One region of the Methylosinus sp. is20ea genome, then DNA from elsewhere that is predicted to be linked to it. Evidence: predicted binding sites of a transcription regulator. Region 1 holds the regulator's gene; each other region holds the start of a gene.
The links. The regulator PhoB, encoded in region 1, activates phosphate uptake and scavenging genes when phosphate is short. The targets are predictions, from matches to a motif close to TGTCATNNANCTGTCAT.

Region 1 (7,139 bases):
GGCGGCGCTCGGCCTGCCGCGCTCGCATATGCTGCTGCGCGTCGCCTATCGCGCGGCGAAATCGGGCATCATCACCGGCGTGCTGCTGGCCATCGCGCGCGTCTCCGGCGAGACCGCGCCCCTGCTGTTCACCTCGCTGAACAATCAGTTCTGGAGCACGGATCTCAATGCGCCGGTCTCCAGCCTGCCCGTCGTCATCTTCCAATTCGCGCTCTCGCCCTACAAGGATTGGCAGCAGCTCGCCTGGACCGGCGCTCTGCTCGTCACCATCGCCGTCCTTCTGCTCTCCATCACCGCGCGTGCGCTCAGCAGCCAGGGAAAACAACAATGACCGCCATGCCGGTTGTCGAAGCCACTATTCCAACCAAGGTCTCGGTTCGTGATCTGGACTTTTATTACGGCCAGTCGCGCGCGCTGAAATCGATCTCGCTGCCGCTCTACACCAATAAGGTGACGGCCTTCATCGGCCCGTCTGGCTGCGGCAAATCGACTCTGCTGCGCATATTGAACCGCATGTACGACCTCTATCCGCGGCAGCGCGCCGAGGGCGAGGTGCTGCTCGACGGCGAGAATATTCTGGATTCGCGCATCGACCTCAACCTGCTGCGCTCGCGCGTCGGCATGGTGTTTCAGAAGCCGACGCCCTTCCCCATGTCGATCTACGACAATATCGCCTTCGGCATACGCCTCTACGAGAAGCTCTCGCGCAGCGAGCTCGACGGGCGCGTCGAGGCGGCGCTGCGTGGCGCGGCGTTGTGGGACGAGGTGCGCGACAAGCTGAATACGAGCGGCCTCGGCCTCTCGGGCGGCCAGCAGCAGCGCCTGTGCATCGCCCGCACCGTCGCCATTCAGCCGGAGGTGATCCTGTTCGACGAGCCCTGCTCGGCGCTGGACCCGATCTCGACGGCGAAGATCGAGGAGCTCATCGACGAATTGTCGGAGCGCTACACGATCGCCATCGTCACCCACAATATGCAGCAGGCGGCGCGCGTCTCCGATTTCACCGCCTTCATGTATCTCGGCGATCTCGTCGAATTCGGCGAGACGAACAATCTGTTCACCGCGCCGCAGAACAAAAAGACGCAGGACTATATCACCGGCCGCTTCGGCTGAGCGCGCTACGCGCACGAGGAATATGAGACATGAGCGAACATATCGTCAGCTCCTATGACCGCGACCTCGAAGTGCTCGGCCGCCGAATCGCCGAGATGGGGGGCATCGCCGAAAAAATGCTCGCCGAAGCCATGGATGCGCTCGCCAATTTCGACATTGAGCTCGCCCATCGCGTCGTCGCCACCGATCAGCGCCTCGACGCGCTGCAGCGCGAGATAGAGGAGAACGCCATCCTCACCATCGCGCGGCGGCAGCCGCTGGCCATCGATCTGCGCGAATGCATCGCCGCGATGCGCATCGCCGCCGATCTCGAGCGCGTCGGCGATCTCGCCAAGAGCATCGCCAAGCGCACGGTGAAAATCCTCTCCGAGGCGCGCGTGCCCCGCGCCATCATCGGGCTGAAGACCATGGCCGAAGTGGCGGCCATGCAATTGAAGGACGTGCTCGACGCCTACGCCCAGCGCGATGTCGAACGCGCCCGCGCCGTCTGGACGAACGACAGCGAGCTCGACGCGCTCGAAGATTCGGTGTTCCGCGATCTCCTGACCTTCATGATGGAGGACCCGCGCAACATCTCCTTCTGCACGCATCTGCTGTTCTGCTCGAAGAACATAGAGCGCATCGGCGATCATACGACCAATATCGCCGAAACGATCGTCTATCTCGTCACTGGCGAGGCGATGCCGACCGACCGTCCGAAGGGAAAGTCGACGATCCTCGGCGCCAGCGCGGCAACGGATGAGCCCACGCAATGAACGAGATACGCGTCGCAACGCCGCGCGATGCGCCGCACGACCGCGCGCCGCGCATTCTCGTCGTCGAGGACGAGGCGGCGCTCGCGCTGCTGCTCGCCTATAATCTCGAATCCGAGGGCTTCCAGGTCGAGCATGTGGAGCGCGGCGACGAGGCGGAAATCCGCCTCGCCGAATCCGTGCCCGATCTCGTCATTCTCGACTGGATGCTGCCCGGCGTCTCGGGGCTGGAGATCTGCCGGCGGCTGCGCGCCCGCGACGACACGCGCACCATGCCGATCATCATGCTCACCGCGCGCGGCGACGAGAACGAGCGGGTGCGCGGCCTCTCCGTCGGGGCCGATGATTATGTGGTGAAGCCCTTCTCGACGCCGGAGCTGATGGCGCGCGTTCACGCTCTGCTGCGCCGCGCGCGGCCGGAGCGCGTGGCGACGCGGCTCGTCGCCGGCGACATAGACCTCGACCGCGAGACGCGGCGCGTGAAGCGCGGCGGGCGCGAGATTCATCTCGGGCCGACGGAATTCCGCCTGCTCGAATATCTGATGGAAAAGCCCGGCCGCGTCTTCTCGCGCGCGCAATTGCTGGACAGCGTGTGGGGGCTCTCGGCGGAGATCGACGAGCGCACCGTCGACGTGCATGTCGGGCGTCTGCGCAAGGCGATCATCCGCGGCCGCGAGAAAGACCCGATCCGCACCGTGCGCGGCACCGGCTATTCCTTCGACGAGACCTTTGGGAGGAGCTAGGCTCTTCCCAAAGGCCGTCAGAATTGAAGTTCCGGAAATCTCTTCTTTATCTCAGGTATCGCAGTCGACAGGAAGCACTCTACGATCCCAAATATGCTGATGAGTTTTTCCTCTTTCCTATCCGTCGTAATGCGCAGATATGTGGGGCAGAGGTTCGTATCGTTGTCTAAAAAAACTCTTCTATGATCGTGGTGAACATTTCCGAAAATAAAACGACGGGTATGAACCAAGTAGTTGAGGGCATCCCAATAATTTTCCTCCAAAACTCCTTCCGGATGCTCCGAAAGCTCAATCAGCAGTCGTCCTGCACTTGGAAATTTTGTGCCGTAAAGTCCACAAAGCTCATTGACCCTTCGCGCATGGAAAGCGAACTCAAAAACCTCAATGATTATTTGTTCAATATACGGTTTTGACCATTCGCTCGGAAAAACAGAACTCGCAAACGCAAACAGGTGAAGCGCCTTCTCGCGCGCCAAACAAATGTGAATTTCCGCGAGTCTGCGTTCAACGAGCTCCATCGTTGAGTCTCCTTTTAATCAATGACATGTTGAATACGCGTCAATTGAATGAGGTGAAAAGCTCCTCGCGCACCCGGCATCGCTGCGCGCCAAAGGCCGGGACACGGAAGCCCTTCTACGAGCGCCCCGCCAGCTCCGCTGCGCGATAACCCGACCTTATCGCCCCTTCGATCGTCGCCGGCAGGCCCGTCGCGGTCCAATCGCCGGCGAGGAAGAGATTGCGCCAGCGCGTCACAGCGCCGGGGCGGCGCTCCTGCTGCGCCGGCGTCGCGGCGAAGGTGGCGCGCTTCTCCTTCACGATCTGCCATTGCGGCAGCGCGGCCGGCAGGCCGGTGGCGGCGGCGACCTCGGCCCATATGCGCTCGGCGAGGCTCTCGCGCGGCTCGTCTATCAGCCGATCGGCGCCGCTGATCGTCACCGAGAGGCGGTCCTCGAAAGCGAACAGCCATTCGGTGAGCGAGCCGATCATGCCGAGCAGCGCCGGCTGGCCGGGCGGCGGCGCGATCTTGAAATGCGCATTGACGATGCCGCGGAAATCATCCGGCGCCACGAGCCCCGGCAGCAGCTCCTGCGCCGCCCAGGGCGGAACCGCGAGCGCGACCCGATCATTCTCGCCGAGCGCGATTTTCTCATCGCCGAAATCGAGCGCCACGGCGCGCTCATCGGCAAACTCGATTCCCCTCAGCCGTGCAGCGAAACGCGGACCGGCGCCACGCGCGGCGAGCCTCGTCAGCGCCGGCTCGATGAAAGCTGTCCCGAGCCCGCGCCGCGCGACCAGCGGACGACAGGCGGCGCCGCCGGCGGCGAGCGTCTCGCGCAGCACGGCGGCGGCGAGAGCGGCGGAGGACTCGCGCGGCTCCGTATTGAGCGCGGAGAGCAGAACCGGACCCCACAGCCGCTCATAGAGCGCGCCGGAGCAATTCATCGCCTCGCCGATCGTCGCGCCCTTTTTGGCAAGGAGAATGCCGATCGCGCCGAGATAATCGCCGGGCGACGTGCCGGGGACGCGGCGATCGCGCACGAAAATCCACCAGGGCAGGCGCGAGGAATTGGGCCTCATGCGCCAGCGCGTTCCGTCGCGCGTGTCGAGAAAATCGAAGGCGCACTCCTTCGGCCCCACCAACTCGCCGACCGAGCCGATGCGTCGCGCATAATCCAGCGCGGCGGCATTGCCGGAGAGCAGAAGATGATTGCCATTGTCTATGGTGAGATCGAGGCTGGAATCATAATAGGAGCGGCAGCGCCCGCCCGCCATGCGCGCGGCTTCATAGAGCGCGACGCCGCGGCCCTCGTCGGTCAGGCGAATGGCGCAGGAGAGGCCGGCGAGACCCGCGCCGACAATATGCGTGGTTCCGGTCACGTCAGCGCGAATCTGAGCAGGGCCAGCAGGACTTTCGTCCGCGAGGCGGAGACGGGCTCGCGCGGCGGCGCAAAGCCGCGCGCCACCAGACGATCGAGAACGGAGCGATAGGCTGTCGCCATCAGATAAGGCGCCTTCACCGCGCGCTGCGGCGAGACGCGCATGAGAAGCTCCGATTCCGCATAATGCTTGCGCGCGCGCTCGGCCACCGCCGCGCAGACATCAGGCAGGCCCGGATGCGTCAACACCGCGCCACGCGCGAAATTCGTGACGCCGGCCGCCTCCAGCGCCTCGCGGGGCAGATAGAGGCGCCCACGCGCCTCGTCCTCGTCGAGATCGCGCAGAATATTGGTGAGCTGCAAGGCGCGGCCCATGTGATAGGCGAGCATGCGCGCTTTGGTCGGCAGCGCGCCGCGGGCGCTATCCGCCTCGTCGGCGAGGCCGAAAACGCGCACGGAGAGCCGCCCCACGGCGCTCGCGACATGATCGCAATAGAGGTCGAGCCGATCCCATTCCGGCGCGCGAATATCCTCGACCACATCCATGGCCATGCCATCGATGACCGCCTCGAAATCGCCGCGCTCGAGACCGAAGCGGCGCACCGGCCGCGCCAGATCGGCGCAACGCTGATGCGTGCGGCCGGCGTAGAGCGCGTCGAGATCGCGCCGCCAATCATCGAGCTGGGAAAGGCGAAGGGCGCGGTCGCCCTCTTCGTCCGCTATGTCGTCGACGGCGCGGCAGAAGCCGTAGATCGCATACATGGCGTCGCGCCGCTCGGGCTCGAGGATGCGCATGGCGAGATAGAAGGAGCTTTTCGCGGCGACCCGCGGCGCCTCGGGAGCGATCGTCTCCATGCTCATCGCGCGACGCTCGCGGCGGAGGCGGCGCGCGGCCACAGCAACCGGCGCAACAGCACCGTTCCGGCCCCGACGAGCGCCGTGCGCAGGAACGCGCCCTTGGCGGCGTGAACTTTCTCGCTCAACGGATCGGCGACGAGAAGGCGCGCCGTCAGCGTCTCGGCGAGGCGCTGAATCGCGCCCACTTCCATGGCGAGCCGCGTATCGGCGATGAGATCGGCGAATGGCGCGCTCTCTCTCAGCAGCTCCTGCGTGCGCTCGGCCAGCGCGCGCAAGCTTGCGGCGAGCTGCGGCGAGGCGCGCTCGGCGGACAGCATCTCGACGCTCGTGCCATGGGCGGCGAGCGCATCCTGCGGCAGATAGACGCGATCGAGGCCGCGATAATCCTTCGCGCAGTCCTGAAGGTGATTGATGATCTGCAACGCTGCGCAGAGCGCGTCATTCGGCCCCCAGCACGTCGCGCGATCCTCGCCATGGACGTCGAGCACGAAGCGGCCGACCGGCATCGCCGAATAGCGGCAGTAGTCGATGAGATCGTCCCAATCGCGATAGCGCAATTGCGTCACGTCGCGGCGGAAGGCGATCAGCAGATCCTGCGCATGGCGGGGCTCGAGGCCGCGGGCGTCGAGTTCCGCGCGGAGCTTGGCTGCGACGGGAATATCCTCGCCCGCGCCCAGCAACGCCGCCTCCATGCGGTCCAGCATGGCGATCTTCTGCTCGCCCGGGAGCGTCATATGGTCGGAGATATCGTCCGCCGCGCGCACGAAATCGTAAAAGGCCAGCACGGCCGCGCGGTGGCGCGGCGCGAAGAGAGAGGCGACGGGAAAATTCTCGTCCTTATGGCCCTTCCCCGATCCGGCGGCGGCGATGTCGCTCATGTGAACTCGCTCATCCTCGTGTCTACAGGCCTGCTCGTGTCTACGGGCCTGCTCGTGTCAGGGGGCCTGATAGCGGCCCTTCCAGGCGCCGCCGCGCCCGCGTCCATGCCGCCAGGCGGACAGTATGGTGAACCACGTATAGCAGGCGGCGACCGCGGGCAAGGCGAAGGCGCCGAGCCGATTGCGTCCGTAGAATCGCAGAGACGGCATATAGGACTGCGCCATCAGGAAATAGGCGACGAGGGCGAGATAGGCGGCCGGCTCCGGCGCCGTGAAGGCGAGTATGGGCGGCGCCAGATAGACGACGACCATTCCAGCCACCGCGCCGGCGAGCCGCCAAGGCGAATAGCGCAATTGCGCATAGGCCGAGCGCGTGACCATCTGCTCTATGTCGCGCAAATGCGGATAGGGCCGCAGGCTGAAGGCGTCGTCGGTGAGGCCGAGCCATATCGGCCCCTGCTTCTTCAAGAGCTTGCCGAGCGCGCAATCGTCGATCAGCGCGCCGCGGATCTGCTGCAGCCCGCCGGCCTCCTCGAGCGCCGCGGGGCGGACCAGCATCACCCCGCCCGCCGCCGCCGCGACCGGGCTTTTGGGATCATTCACGCGCGAGAACGGATAGAGCATCTGGAAGAAAAAAACGAAAGCCGGCACGAACCAGCGCTCGGCGAGGCTCTCGCAGCGCAGCTTGACCATGAGCGAGGCGAGCACGGTTCCCCGCGCCGCCGCGCCGGCGACGAGACGCTCGACGAGGCCGGGCGCAAAGGCGATGTCGGCGTCGCAGAACAGCACGAAATCGGGCGAGACGCCGCAGGAGCGCGCGCCGCAGGAGAGGACATGGGCGAAGCCGCGGTCCATGGCCGCGAGCTTGCCGGTCCAGCCCTGCTCGGGGCGGCCCTGGAGCACGGTGAGCCGATCCTG
Region 2 (7,139 bases), 1.5 Mb from region 1:
CATAGCGTCGGAAGAAACAGGCCCCGCTCGGCGGGATTTTCTCGATCAGCAGATTTTTGGCGGCGGCGGCGCTCGAGAGAGCGAGAAACAGACAGGCGCAGATCGAGCGGCTCATCTTCCGAATGTCATCCCCCGGCAGGCGCCGGCGTATAGGCTTCGCGCATGGAGGCGATCTGCGCGATCTTGTCGCCGAGCGCGCTCCAGTCGTCGCGTTCGGCGATTTGCGCCCAGATCGATTCGACCTCTTCGATGAGCATAGTGCAGGGGACGGCGTGACGGAAATAGGGATGGTCGAGATTGGCGGCGGGCGCCGTCTCATGAGCGGCCAGCGCCTCGCGCAGTCCGCCGAACTCCGGCGCGTCATAAAGCGCGGCCTCCGGGCTCACGGCGGCGCGCTCGCGGCTCGCCAGACCCCCGCGCCAGTCGAAGAATGTCTGCTCGAAGGGCGCCTGCGTCTTGCCGAGAAATTCGAGCAGACCCTTGGCGAGCGCGGCGTCCTGCTCCGGATCATCCGCCGGCAGCAGGCCGAATCGGTCGAGCAGCGCGAGCTGGAACTCGCGCTGAATGACGCTCTGATAGCCGCCGAGAATCTGCTCCGTCCGCTGGAGCCCGACATGCGGCAAAATGGTCTCGGCGAGCCGGGTGAGGTTCCAGCCGAGCGCGCCGGGCTGACGGCCGAAGGCATAGAGGCCGCTGTCGTCGAAATAGGCCGCCGTGAACTGCGGATCATAGCGCGGCGCGAATCGCCATGGCCCATAATCGAAGCTCTCGCCGGTGATGTTGATATTGTCCGAATTGAGCACGCCATGGACGAAGCCCGCGGCCATATAGCGCGCCCCGAGCCGCGCCACGCGCGCCACGACTCGCTCCAAAAAGGCGCCGGCGCGGCTTTCCGCCGGCTCGTCGGCGAGCTCGGGGAAATAATGGGCGACGCAATAATCGATGAGCCGCCCGAGCGCGGCCTGGTCGTCGAGATGGGCGAGGCGCTGGAAGGTGCCGATGCGGATATGGGAATGGGAGAGACGCGCCAGCACGCTGGAGCGCGTCGGCGAGGGCTCGTCGCCGCGATAGAGCGGCTCGCCGGTCTCGATCAGGCTGAAGCTCTTGGATGTGTCGACGCCGAGCGCCTCCAGCATCTCCGTGGCGAGAATCTCGCGCACGCCGCCCTTGAGCGTGAGCTTTCCGTCGCCTTGGCGCGACCAGGGCGTGCGGCCGGACCCCTTTGTGCCGAGATCGAGCAGCCGGCCGTCCCCCGCGTCGCGGAGTTGGGCGAACAGAAAGCCGCGGCCGTCGCCGATGTCCGGATTGTATGTGCGGAATTGATGGCCGTGGTAGCGCAGCGCCAGCGGCTTGGAAAAGCCGCCGGGCAGGGGCTCGAAACGCCCGAAATGGCCGATCCATTCCGCCTCGGTCAGCGTGTCGAGGCCGACGCGCTCGGCCCAGCGCTGGTTGCGATAGCGCAGGATATGCGCGGGGAAGCGCGCGGGCTCGACGAGGTCGAAAAAGCCGTCGCCGAGCGAGGCGTGGAGGGTTTCGGCGCGATAGCGCGGGGAAAGGGGCATGGTGTCTTCGCTCTCGCGTTGAGAAATAATGCGTTGGGCCATGCCAGGAAAGCAAGCCGGGCGCCCGCGGGCGCGCAAGGGCGCGGCGCAAAAAAAAAAGGCGGAGAAGAGCTCTCCGCCTCGACGCTAGACCTCTCTAGGGCCGTCAATGCAGGCTGACGCCCTGCCGCAGCTTGTTGATCTCGTCCTTTAGCTGAAGCTTTTTGCGCTTCAGCTCGTGGAGCTTCGAATCGTCGTTTCGGGGATGATGCTGCTTCTGCTCGATCTCTTTCTTGAGCGCCTGATGGCGGCGTTCGAGCTCGACGAGATGGGTCTGTAGCGACATTCAGCGCCTCCGTTGGTTCATGACAGAAGGACGACGCCAGTGTGACACGAATTCGAGGCCCCGCAAGAGGCGACGAGGTCGCAAGGATGTGAATTATTTTGCCCAAAGGCCCTGTTTGCGGAAGGAAATCTTAAACCTTCCGAGCTTGCGGCGGCGCTTGGCCGCGGCGCGCGGAAAGGTGTCGAACGGCGCTTGCGCCTCGGCCCGACAGCCATTATACGAGCGTCACTCGCGCCGGACCGAAGCAATCCGGTCGGCGCCGGGGGCGCGTAGCTCAGCGGGAGAGCACTACGTTGACATCGTAGGGGTCACAGGTTCAATCCCTGTCGCGCCCACCATTCCGAGCCGCTGATTTCTCATGCTCGATCATTCCATCGTCCGATGACGTAAAGGCGACGTCGGGCCACTGTCTCGTCTACCCACGGCGGCGACATCGCCAATCGGGCGATATTGCAGGGGTCGGTCGTTTCGCAATATTTCGACTCGCGCTCCGTCGACCCTAATCTCGAAAATGAGCTCGCTATTCGACGCGCGTCCTTTGGCGAGGCGCACGTCTCTTGGCGAGGGAAGTCGCCGATTGCAATCGACATCGATATCGGCTCCAATAGAAAAGATTCGAACGCCGAGGAAACGACCATGTCCGAAGCCGAAGACAAAGCTCTCGTCGCGCAGATACTCTCTTCTTATCTTTCGAATAATACTGTTGCTCCCATGGATCTTCCTTCCGTCATCGCGGCTGTGAAAAAGGCCTTCGGCGGCGACGTCGAGCCGACGGACGGCGAGGCCAAACAATGGCGGCCGTCGGTTCCGGTGAAGAAATCCGTCAGCCCGGACGCGATTACTTGCCTTTGTTGCGGAGAGCCGTTCAAATCCTTGAAGCGCCATCTCCAAGCCGAGCACAAGCTGACGCCGGACGAATATCGCGCCGCCTTCGAGCTGAAGAGCGACTATCCGATCGTCGCGCCCAATTACGCCGCGCAGCGCTCCGCCTTGGCGAAATCGCTCGGCCTCGGCCGCAAGCCGGCGGCGAAAATCCTCGTCGCGCCGAAAAAGCGCGGCGCGCCGGTCAGGAAGGCGGCCGCCCCGGCCTGACGCGCATCCATCACGCCGACGCGTCTCGCCCGGCCCGATGCTCCCTTGCGCCGCCCGTTCCGACGGCCGCGCCTCACTCGACGTGATAGGATTCGAAAGCGCCGCCGCCGTGATAGCGGGAATAGGCGTATTGGCCGTATTTCCGGGCTTTCGCTTCGATCACGCGATTGAACACGACGCCAGCGATCTTGCCGCGATCCGGCAGACGTTCGATCGCATGCGCGATTCTCTCGCGCGGGGTCGCCGCCCAGCGAATGACCAGAACCGTCTTGTCGACGAGCCCGGCGACGATGATCGGATCGACGATAGAGCCGATCGGCGGCGTGTCGACGATGACGAGATCGAACCGCCCGCGCAATGCGGCGAGAAGCGCCCTCATCTTGTCCGATGCGAGAAGATCGGCCGAATTCTGTATTTCGCCGCCCGCCGGAAGAACCCATGTCCGGCGCGCCTCATCGAAGAAGATCGTCTCGCTCGGCCCGGCGGAGCCGATGAGGAGATCGACGAGGCCGGGCCTGTCGCCGGCCGAGAAAATTCGCGACAGGGCCCGATTGCGGAGATCGGCGTCGACGAGCAGCGTCCGCAGGCCAGATTGCACGGCCGAGGCCGCGAGCGCCGCGGCGATCGTCGTCGTTCCCTCACCCGGCGCGGTCGCGGCGAGCTGAATCAGTTTTGGCGGATCGTCGACGTCGCTCATCTCGATGGCGCTGCGCAGCGCGCGGAGCGCTTCGCTCGCGCGTGACAGGGGCCTCGCGCGCATTTGGTCCGCGAGGATCGGCGCGACGCCGCGCGCTCGCGTTTCGAGAATCGAGGCCAGAAGGGGAAGCGAGAGCGTCGCTTCGATCTGGGCGAGCGTCGTGAATCCGGTGTCGGTCAATTCGCAGAGATAGGCGACGCCGAGGCCGGCGAGCAAGCCGAGCGCGAGCGCCATCAGCATGGTTCGCCCATTGTCGGGCCATGACGGAGCGCTCGGCGCGAGCGCGGGCGATATGATCCTCGCTTCGCGCGGGTCGAATCTGGATTGCTCCTGGACCAGTCGCGCGCGGCGCAGCGTGTCGTCGAGAAGCTTTCTGTCGGCGGCGGCGGCGCGCTCCAGCTCGTTTCGCGTGATCGCCTCCGACTTGCCGCGATCATCGGCCGAGGAAATTTCGCGCAGCGTCGTCTCGGCGGCCTCCCGGCTTCCCTCAGCGAGCGCGAGATCGTTGCGGACACCGACGGAGAGCCGGCGGATCTCCGCCTCGATGGCGCGATCGACGTCTGCGATCTGGGCGCGAAGCGCGACGACCGCAGGGTGGGTTCTGTTGTAACGCGAGCGAAGCTCGGCCTCCTGTCGAGAGAGCTGCGCGGCGCGCAGGCGCAATTCCGCAATCGCTCCGCCGACGCCGGGGAGTTCCGCGGCGCTGCCGCCGCGATCCTCGATCCGTCGCAGCAGATCGAGGCGCGCTTCTCGCTCGGCCGCCTCCGCCCGCGCGCCCGCCGCTCGTCGCGCCAGACGCGCGCGCTGCTCGGGTTCGATATTCGCTCCATCGGCGTTCCCCGAGGAGCCGGTCGCGGCGCGAAAGCGCGTCAGCGCCTCCTCGGACTCGCGCGACTGCCGCCGCAGCGCGACGAGCCGATCGGCGAGCCAGGCGGAGGCGCGCCGCGCCGCCTCGAGCCGCGTGTCGAGCTTGTCGACGAGAAAAGCGTCGGCGACGGCGTCGGCGAGCCGCGCCGCTTTCGTCGAATCCGCGGAAGTGACGGATATTTTGATCACCGGCGAGTAGCGCGGCACAGCGACGGCCAGGGCGTTCCTCAGGCGGTCGATCGTCGCGGCGGTCGAGCCGGCGCCGAATTCGGAATCCTCGTTCAATCGCTCCCGCTCGACGACGCGCCGCAGCAGCGCGGCCGATTTGATGACGGCGATCTCGCTCTTCATCGTCTGCCGGCCGATCTGCGCCTGCGTCAGTATCGCGTCGGCGCCGATCGCGCGTTCGCGGCGCATCTCGATCAGCAATTGCGTGGAGGCGGTATAGAGCGGCGTCGCCGATGCGATGAAGAGCGCGCCGGCGAAGAGAGCGAGAAGCGTCGCGCCGAGCAGCGGCGGCCAGCGCCTGCGGACGAATTGCGCCGCAGCGCGAAACTTGCGGCGGCGCGCGTCGAGCCAGGACGCCGTCTCCGATCGCCGGAGCAGGGGTCTCGGGGCGGTCAGACGCGGCCCGCGAACAACATGCGGCGACTGTCTCCTTCGAGCACCAGAGCGGTGAGGACAGAGGTCGCGAACGCGCCCGTATCGACATTGATGCGATTGTGCTGGACGTCGGGCTCGGAGACGGGCGTATGGCCGTGCACGATCATCTTTTCCCAGCTTCCTTGGAAATTCAGGAACTCCTCACGAATCCAGAGCAGATCTTCAGCCCTCTGCTCGTCGAGCGGCACGCCCGGCTTCGCCCCCGCGTGGCAGAAGAAATAATCGCCATAGCTCGCCGTCAGCGGCGTTTCCCCGAGGAATTGCCGGTGGTGGTCCGGGAAGCGCGCGACCAACGCGCGGCGCGCCTCTTCATAGCCTTTGCTGCGCATGACAGAATAGACGTCCACGCCATAGGAATGGAGCGTCTCCATCCCGCCGAACTTGCGCCAGCGCTCGAGGACCGAGGCGTCCTCGAGGAAACGCAGCAATATGTCTTCGTGATTGCCGCGCAGCGCATGAAATGGCGTCGGAAAAACGCCGCGGCTCAGGGATTCGACGACAGCCGAGGATTGGAGGCCGCGATCGACATAGTCGCCGAGAAAAATCGTCAGCGCCTCGACCGGCGCCGAGGCGAGCTCGTCTTCGATCTGGCGCGCGAGCGCTTCGAGGAGGTCGGCGCGCCCGTGGATGTCGCCGACCGCATAGATGCGCAGATTCGGTGGAAGGACAGTCGGCAAGCCGATTTGTAATGTCTGAAATCGCGCCAATCGTGAAATCGTCATTTAGCCGACCCGGTGCAGTCGCGCCCGGGGCCCCGCCGCGACAGTCGGCCCGAAGTCTAGAACATATCGTCGACCGACGAAATCGTGAGGGGAGACGATCATCGCGCTTTTATCCGCGATCGATCGACATACGCCGCATTGTTGACATATTGCCTCGGCTATGCTCAAGATGACAAATGCTCAATTTGGCCAGTAAAGCTCTGTTTACACTGGGAAATTTCCAATATGAGAGTGGCGTCGCCGGCATCGAGGGATAGGACGGCGTTCCGCCTCCGGCTGGCCGATCTCGGCTGGGCGGCGGCGGCGCCTTTCATCGCGCTCGCGCTACGTGATCCAGCGCTTCTCGACGCCACCGATTTCTCCCGGGACATGCCCGCTCCCTATCGCTACGCCTTTCTTTCGATCGCCTGCTCGCTGCTGATCTTGTGGGGCTTCCGGCTGAGCGACCGGATGGGGCAGTTTTTCTCGCTCCGCGATGCAGTCGATGTCTGCGCGGCGTCGGCCTGCGCCGTGGCGTCGAGCAGCGTGGTTCTCTTCACCTTCACACGGCTCGAGGGCGTGCCGCGTTCGACCCCGGTGATCTATGGGCTCGTTCTGAGCGCCGGCCTGATCGCGATCCGGGCGGCGACGCGGCTGCGCCACAGGGACGTCCGGCGCAGAGAGCTCGAGACCGATGTCGCCGACCCATCGGTCGCCTTGCGACGCGTGATTCTGATCGGCGTGGACCGCTTCGCCTCGGTCGCGATCAAGCTGACCGACTATCAGCGACCGCGGACGACGCAGGTCGTCGCGGCGCTGGACGCGCGGCCGTCTTTCGTCGGGAGGAAGGTCGGCGGAGTCTCGATCGTCGGTCTCCCGCAGGAAATAGGGGATGTGCTCGACGAATATGCCGAGCACGGCGTCGACATCGACGAGATATGGCTCGCCGACGACAAAGAGGCATTGCCCGCCGAACTGCTGGAGGAGGTCGCCGCGCAATGCGACGCCCGCGGTCGCGATTGCCTCGCAATTTCGGAAGCGCTCAATCTCGCGCCGCGGCAGGCGAGGCCGCAGACGCCGCTCGGAGCGCCACCCGACCGCCGTTTCGACGCGCCGGATTATTTCGGCTCGAAGCGTATGATCGACCTTCTCGTCACCAGCCTGCTGCTCGTGATCGCCGTGCCGACCGCCGTGATCGTCGCTTGCGCCATTCTGATCGACGTCGGCGCGCC
Region 3 (7,139 bases), 220 kb from region 1:
CTACGCCTATGATCCCGAGAGCATGAGCCAGGCGAAGCCGCTGATGCCGGAAGTGACCTTCTGCGACGACCCCTATGCGACGGCGGAAGGCGCCGACGCTCTGGTCATCGTCACCGAATGGGACGCGTTCCGCGCGCTCGACTTCGACCGCGTCAAATCGCTGCTGAAGACGCCGGTGATCGTCGATCTGCGCAACATTTATCGCGCCGCCGACATTCGCAAACGCGGCTTCACCTATCTGAGCGTCGGCCGCGAATAGTCGCCGCGCTCCTCGCGACGAAAACCCTCGCGACGAAAACCCTTGTCGTTCCCGGTCGGGCCGAAGGCCCGACCGGGACTCCAAAACGCGGCTGCGATTTCACTCCGCAAAGCGCGGATCACGCGCGACCGCGCCGCTCGGAAAGGCCGAGAGATGTCAACGCCGAGAGCATCGGCGGCGCTTCGCGGCGCAATTCGAGCGCCGCATTGCGCGCATTTTCGGCCGAATGGAACAGACGTCCTTCCAGCGGGCGGAACGATTGTTTCGCCGCATAGAAGCGATAGCCGTTGGCGTCGCGGGCGATTACGCCGACCGCTTCCTCGCCGAGCTCGATGATATAGGCGTCTGACATTTTCGGCCTCCTCTTCTCAGGCGTGGAATCCGCTCAGAGCGGAACGAAGTGATTGAGCGCGGCGAGGGCGACGAGCGCCGCGACGCCGATTCCGAGACTCCAGCCGATCAGTTTCTTTTCGATCGGCAGCAGCGGTTCGTTGAAGCGCTGCGCGGCTTCGTCCTCGATCGTCGGTTCGGTCATGATAGCTCCTCCTCTCGATCAGCCGGCCAGCGGCGGTTTCACGCCCGCGAAGAAAATCCAGGAAATGAGCAGTCCCACCCAGATCACGAAACCGAACAGGCTCACGAGATAGACCGCGGCCAAGCGCGCGACGCCGTCATCCCACAGCTTGCGGAAGTTCGAGAGCACGCCGATCGAGAAGAAGGTAAGGATGAAGAAGATGACGCGGAAGGTGTTGGCCTCGGCGAGCGCCGGCGTCAGTCGCTGCGTGAGCCCGCCGCCGAGCGCCAAGGCGAGAACGATAGCGAAAGTGACAATGAATCCGAGGATGAATTTCGGAAAGCGCTCCCAGATCTCGGAGAGCTTGGCGCGCTCGCCCTTCTCGCGATCGATGTGATTGGTCCAAATATAGGCGAGCACGAAGGCCCATATGCCGATGAACACGTCGATGAAGACTTTCACCGTCGTCGTCGTCGAGAGAATCCAGCCGGCCTCGTATTTCACGCCCTCGGCCGCGGCCTGGGAGAGCAGCAGCCCTTCGGCTATGCCGCCGGCGGCGATGGCGGCGCCATCGGTCTTCACCGCGAGGCCGAGCCAGGCCGCCGCGACGAGCGGCTCATGCGAGAGGAAAGTCTGCGCGAAGAAGGGAAGGACCAGCACTTCCACCACCGCGAAAATGACCACGAGCGAGGAGACGATGACCGGAATCTGCGGCCGCGCGCGAATGGCGCCGCCGGTCGCGATCGCCGCCGAGACGCCGCAGATCGAGATTCCCGAGGCGAGCGGCGCCGCCCATTCGCGCGAGAAGCCGAAATATTTGCGCGCGACGAAATAAACCACCGCCCAATAGATGAGATAGGCCTCGATGATCGCCGCGACGCCGCGCAGCAGCAGCGACGACGCGAGCGTCAGCTTGCTGGCAGCCGTCGCCGCGACGAAGCCGCCGAGAATGACGATGGCGATCTTGATATAGAGTTCCGGCCTGATCGCCTCCTTCAGCCATTCGGCGAATTTCGGAAACAAATTGGCGATGACGAGGCCGGCGAGCAGAGCGACGACGAAGCCGCCCTCATTGGTGAGCTTCAGCGACCAATCTATGCCGAATTTGGCGTAATCGGCCGGCGTCACCGCCGCGAGATGCGCGTAGGAGCCGATGAACCAGCTCGCATAGGCGATGACGAAGACGATGACGAAGGCGAGCGCGAAACGTTTCACATCGCCGCCCGTCGCCCAGACCGCCGCGCTCAAAGTGGCGAGCAGAGCGAAAAAGGTCGCGACCAGAGCGAACGCGCCATTGAGTTCCGCATAGCTCTTCGACACTGCCGAGAGCGCCTTTGCGGGATCGACCCAGACGGAGGTCGTCGCCGCCCAACCGAGCAGATCGAGACCGGCGACGCCGGCGAGCGCCAAGGCGAAGAAAAGGAGACCGACCACGACGGATGATCCGTCCTCGGTCAGACGAAATGGCCGCTTTTCGGCGGAAGACAATGCAATGTCCGACATTTCCGCACCCATATCGAAATTTCCGCGGGACGCGCCGCGCGCCTCTTTCGGAGCCTATAGGCTCATGGGAATCGTTCGTTATGTCAAATGGAATGTTCTTTTGAAAGAACATCGCCCGGGAGGATGAACTCGCTCCCGGGCGCGGACCGGACGATGAATTTCTGCTCAGGGCCGGCGACAAGCGTGGGCGTCACACGGCTGTCGCCTCCAATTGTTGAATATTCTCGCCTTTCAGTTGCGGGAGAAACGAATGACATCCGTTGCCTCGAGCGTCGAACTGCCGTCGGGCGCCGACGCGCATAGTCCGAAGCCCAAGCTCGATCACCCACTCGACATACGCGCGATTCTCGTCTTCCTCGCGATCGTCGCGCTCGGTCTCGCCTTCACGGCCTGGAGCATCTACAAGGATATTCAGGAGTCCGGCGCGCCGGTCACCAATTATCTCCCCTTCATCCTGCTCGGCGTCGCGCTGCTCATCGCGCTCGGCTTCGAATTCGTGAACGGCTTCCACGACACGGCCAACGCCGTGGCGACGGTGATCTACACCCACTCCATGCCGGCGCCGATCGCCGTCGTGTGGTCGGGCTTCTTCAATTTCCTCGGCGTGCTGTTCTCGACTGGCGCGGTCGCCTTCGGCATCGTCTCGCTGCTGCCCGTGGAGCTCATTCTGCAGGTCGGCTCGCAAGCCGGTTTCGCCATGGTGTTCGCTCTGCTCATCGCGGCGATCATGTGGAACCTCGGCACCTGGTGGCTCGGCCTGCCGGCCTCCTCCTCGCACACGCTGATCGGCTCGATCATCGGCGTCGGCATCGCCAACGCCCTCATGCGCGGTCGTGATGGAACCTCCGGCGTCGATTGGGGCAAGGCCACCGACATCGGCTATGCGCTGCTGGCGTCGCCGGTCGTCGGCTTCGTCTCCGCGGCGCTGCTGCTGCTGGCGCTGAAATTCCTCGTGCGCAAGCCCGAGCTCTATAGCGAGCCCAAGGGCCAGGCGGCTCCCCCGTGGTGGATTCGCAGCCTGCTGGTGCTGACCTGCACCGGCGTCTCCTTCGCGCACGGCTCCAACGATGGCCAGAAGGGCATGGGCCTCATCATGCTGATCCTCATCGGCACGGTGCCCACCTCTTATGCGCTGAACCGCGCGCTGCCGGCGAGCCATCTGGCGAGCTTCTCGACCGCTTCCCATGCGGCCTCGAAGGTCGTCGAAACCAAGGCCGCGGGCTATAATGTCCTCGGCGATCCGCGCCCGGCGGTGACCAATTATGTCGCCCAGCATCAGATCAACGAGGGCACCTATCCCTCGCTCGCCGTGCTGATCCGCGACATCTCCCAGCAGATCGAGGGTTATGGCTCGATCGCGAAAATCCCCTTCGCCGCGGTGGGCAACACGCGTAACGACATTTATCTCGTGTCGGAGGCGCTGCGCTTCCTCGCCAAGGACAAGGCGGCGGAACTGACCGACTCCGACAAGAAAGTGCTGAAGGACTATAAGGAGCAGATCGATCAGGCGACGAAATTCATCCCGCTATGGGTGAAGATCGCCGTCGCCATCGCGCTCGGCCTCGGCACCATGATCGGCTGGAAGCGCATCGTCGTCACCGTCGGCGAGAAGATTGGCAAGCAGCATCTCACCTATGGCCAGGGCGCCTCCGCGGAGCTCGTCGCCATGGGCACGATCGCCGCCGCCGACATGTACGGCCTGCCGGTCTCGACCACGCATGTGCTCTCCTCGGGCGTCGCCGGCACGATGGCGGCGAACGGCGCCGGCGTGCAAATGGCGACGATCCAGAAGCTGCTGATGGCCTGGGTGCTCACGCTTCCCGCCGCCATCACGCTGTCGGCGTCGCTCTACTTCCTGCTGCGCCAGATCATGTGACGAAACGCCGCTCCTCCCGGCCATACGTCGCCGGGAGGAGCGTCGCAGGGAGGAGCGGAAAACCATGAGGCCCGCGCCCGTTTCCTTCCGACTTCGCCGGGTGTATGGAGTTCGGCCCCCGCCGCCGCGAGCGCGGCCCCGCCGAGCCAGGTCGATCCATGTCCGCGTCCGGCGAAACGCCGAATCATCTCAAGAGACTCGCCTTTCTGTCCTCCGGCACGCCGGAGGCCGATGAGGCGCGGACGCGGCTCGTCGCCAAATATGGCGAGGTTCCGCCCGAGGAGGCCGATTGCATCGTCGCGCTCGGCGGCGACGGGCTGATGCTGCGCACGCTGCATCGCTTCATGGGCGCCGGCAAGCCGATCTACGGAATGAACCGCGGCTCCGTCGGCTTTCTGATGAATGAATATCGCGAGAGCGGGCTGCGCAAGCGCATCGCCGAATCCAAGCCCTCGATCATCCATCCGCTGCTGATGCGCGCCGTCAACACGCATGGCGACGAATTCGCCGCCCATGCGATCAATGAAGTCTCGCTGCTGCGTCAGAGCTCGCAGATCGCCAAGCTGCGCATATTGGTGAATGGCAAGGAGCGCCTGCCAGAGCTCATCACCGATGGCGTGCTGGTGGCGACGCCGGCCGGCTCCACCGCCTATAATCTCTCGGCCAACGGCCCTATTCTGCCGCTCGACGCGCCGCTGATGGCGCTGACGCCCATCTCCGCCTTCCGCCCACGGCGCTGGCGCGGCGCGCTGCTGCCGGACGTCGCCAAAGTGCGGCTGGAAGTGCTGGAGGCGGAGAAGCGCCCCGTCTCCGTCGTCGCCGATCACGATGAATTCCGCGACGCGCTACAGGTCGATATCGAGATGGATCACGGGACCGATCTCATGCTGCTGCACGACGCCGGACATTCGCTCGAAGAACGCATATTGCGCGAGCAATTCGGCTATTGAGAGCCTGTGGACTGAGCCTGTGGACATGGAGCGAGCCTCTAAGGCTCGCATCGTAGAGGGCCGCCCCCTCACGCCGCCACGAGCAGTTGCGCTTCCAGCGCCGCCATATCGACGAGCGGCTCGCTGGTGAGCGCCGCGGCCGCCTCGCGCGCGTCCTCGCGCAGCGCCTCGGCCTCGAAGCGGCGCAGCAGCGCCATCAGCCGATCGAGCTCGCCGCCATTGATCCCGTCGCAGGAGGTCAGCACGCGCTGCACCATGGCGAGCGACAGACGCGCGCCGGACGGCGCTCCCGCATAACCAAAGGCCCGCTGCGCCTCCAGCGCGGCGCGATAGGCCGGCAGAAGATTTGCCGGCATCCCCGCCCGCGCATAGAGCGCCGCAAAACCCGCGCCGTCGAAATCGCGCGTGAGCCCCGCGACCTTGTCCTCGTCGAGGCCCGACAATTCGGCCAGCGTCGCCTCGAACAGTGCGCGATTGCCGGAGAGCAGCGCCCGCAGCGCGAGGCTCGGCGTCAGCCGCGCCTTGCGGCGCAAATGGCCGACCAACATGCGCACGCCTCGGCGGCCCTCGGAATCGTCGGCCGAGGCGGCGATGACGATATTGGCCTTGTCGCGCGCCTCCTGCATGATGCGGCGGGTGCGCTCGGGCGACAGCCAATCGCGATCCAGCACGAAGGAGGCGAGGCATTCCGCCGTCGCCTCGACGAGATCGACGCGCACCGCCGCCGGCAGGAAAGGCCGGGCGAGCAGCGCCTCGCGCAATTGCGCATCGTCGCCGAAGCGCTCGATCATGCGGCGCATGGCGAAGGCCGGCAGCTCGGCGCCCGGATTGACGGCGAGCGAGATCAACGCCTCGCAGGCGCCGATCTCGGCGATCGCCGAGGCGAGGCCGGTCGGCACATGGGCGCGCAGCGCTATGGCGCTCTGCGAGAAGACGTCGCCGACCGCCGCGCAATCGATCAGCTCGCTCTCGCTGAGCAGCGGCGAGCGCGACAGCACCATCGCCGCTATGTCCGATTGATCATTGGCCAGCGCCGAGACGATGCAATGCGGCGCATTGGGCGCGCCGGCGAAGACCTTGGCCATCGCGCGGCGCACCAGCGGCGAGGGATCGTCGAGCAGAACCGCGAGCGCCGTCTCCGCCTCGCGCTTCATCGCCGCGTCGAGATCGCTCACCAGATAGGCGCGCGCCAGAGCGCCAGCGCCTTCCACTCTGAGGGCCGTCGGCGCGGTTTGCGCCCATTGCAGAAAATTTCTCACGATCATCGGCGCTCTGGGCTCCGCCCTGGAGTCTTTTCATGTTTCCATGAAAAGACTCTGTGCTTTTGTTTTTTACGCGTTTCCAACGCCGAACCGGCGTCCACTTCGGCTGGAAGCGCTCTAAGTGCTCGACCGGACTTGACGCGATCCTGGGCAGAATCGCGATTTATGGTAAATGCCCGCTTAAGATCACGGCGGCGAATGGCGGATGTGTCGAAGATGCGGTCGTTTCTTCTCCTCGCGCCAGGCGAGGCGGCCTTCGCCGCCGCTCTCGCGAGCGGCGCCGACGCGCTCGTCCTCGATCTCGGCGACCCATCCGCCGCGCTGCTGCGGCTGCCGCGCCCGCCGGGACTGCGCCTCTATGCGCGCGTCGCGCCGCTCGCCAGCGCGGCGATCGACGCCGATCTCGCGGCCGTCGTCGCGGCGGGCGCGGATGGCGTCTTTCTGCCCAAGGCCTGCGGCGGGGCGAGCGTGCAGCATCTCGCCGCCAAGCTCGCCGTGCAGGAGGCCGAATGCGGCCGCCCGGACGGCGCCACGCGCATCATCGCTCTGGCGACGCAGACTCCGGCCGCGATTTTCGCGCTCGGCGACTATGGCGGCGCCTCCGCGCGCCTCGAGGCGCTCGCCTTCGATGTCGAGCCGCTGCGCCGGGCGCTGGGGGCGGAGCCGGAGAGCCTCGCATCGACGAGCCCCGCATCGCCCTTCGCTATGGCGCGCGCGGGCCTGCTGCTGGGCGCCGCCGCGGCGGGCGTCGCGGCCATAGACCTGCCTTTCGCCG

Region 2: a site for PhoB is predicted at 1,907-1,923, ahead of AC6IY7_RS17890 (YdcH family protein). Genes of this name have one in related genera too.
Region 3: a site for PhoB is predicted at 2,465-2,481, ahead of AC6IY7_RS07120 (inorganic phosphate transporter). Genes of this name have one in related genera too.

The regions. Positions count from the first base shown of each region.
Region 1 covers NZ_AP046088.1:1,330,154-1,337,292, forward strand. Annotated here, with positions in the region: gene pstA (phosphate ABC transporter permease PstA) at 1-331, shown strand, start outside; gene pstB (phosphate ABC transporter ATP-binding protein PstB) at 328-1,113, shown strand; gene phoU (phosphate signaling complex protein PhoU) at 1,143-1,868, shown strand; gene phoB (phosphate regulon transcriptional regulator PhoB) at 1,865-2,608, shown strand; gene AC6IY7_RS06120 (hypothetical protein) at 2,626-3,126, opposite strand; gene hpnE (hydroxysqualene dehydroxylase HpnE) at 3,242-4,486, opposite strand; gene hpnD (presqualene diphosphate synthase HpnD) at 4,483-5,346, opposite strand; gene hpnC (squalene synthase HpnC) at 5,343-6,221, opposite strand; gene AC6IY7_RS06140 (glycosyltransferase) at 6,279-7,139, opposite strand, start outside.
Region 2 covers NZ_AP046088.1:3,830,713-3,837,851, reverse strand. Annotated here, with positions in the region: gene AC6IY7_RS17900 (hypothetical protein) at 1-115, opposite strand, end outside; gene AC6IY7_RS17895 (protein adenylyltransferase SelO) at 126-1,562, opposite strand; gene AC6IY7_RS17890 (YdcH family protein) at 1,708-1,887, opposite strand; tRNA gene AC6IY7_RS17885 (tRNA-Val) at 2,151-2,225, shown strand; gene AC6IY7_RS17880 (Ros/MucR family transcriptional regulator) at 2,524-2,979, shown strand; gene AC6IY7_RS17875 (GumC family protein) at 3,053-5,056, opposite strand; gene AC6IY7_RS17870 (metallophosphoesterase family protein) at 5,164-5,883, opposite strand; gene AC6IY7_RS17865 (sugar transferase) at 6,013-7,139, shown strand, end outside.
Region 3 covers NZ_AP046088.1:1,546,435-1,553,573, forward strand. Annotated here, with positions in the region: gene AC6IY7_RS07100 (UDP-glucose dehydrogenase family protein) at 1-259, shown strand, start outside; gene AC6IY7_RS07105 (hypothetical protein) at 378-611, opposite strand; gene AC6IY7_RS07110 (hypothetical protein) at 645-794, opposite strand; gene AC6IY7_RS07115 (putative sulfate exporter family transporter) at 813-2,207, opposite strand; gene AC6IY7_RS07120 (inorganic phosphate transporter) at 2,527-4,152, shown strand; gene AC6IY7_RS07125 (NAD kinase) at 4,311-5,102, shown strand; gene AC6IY7_RS07130 (DUF2336 domain-containing protein) at 5,171-6,367, opposite strand; gene AC6IY7_RS07135 (aldolase/citrate lyase family protein) at 6,581-7,139, shown strand, end outside.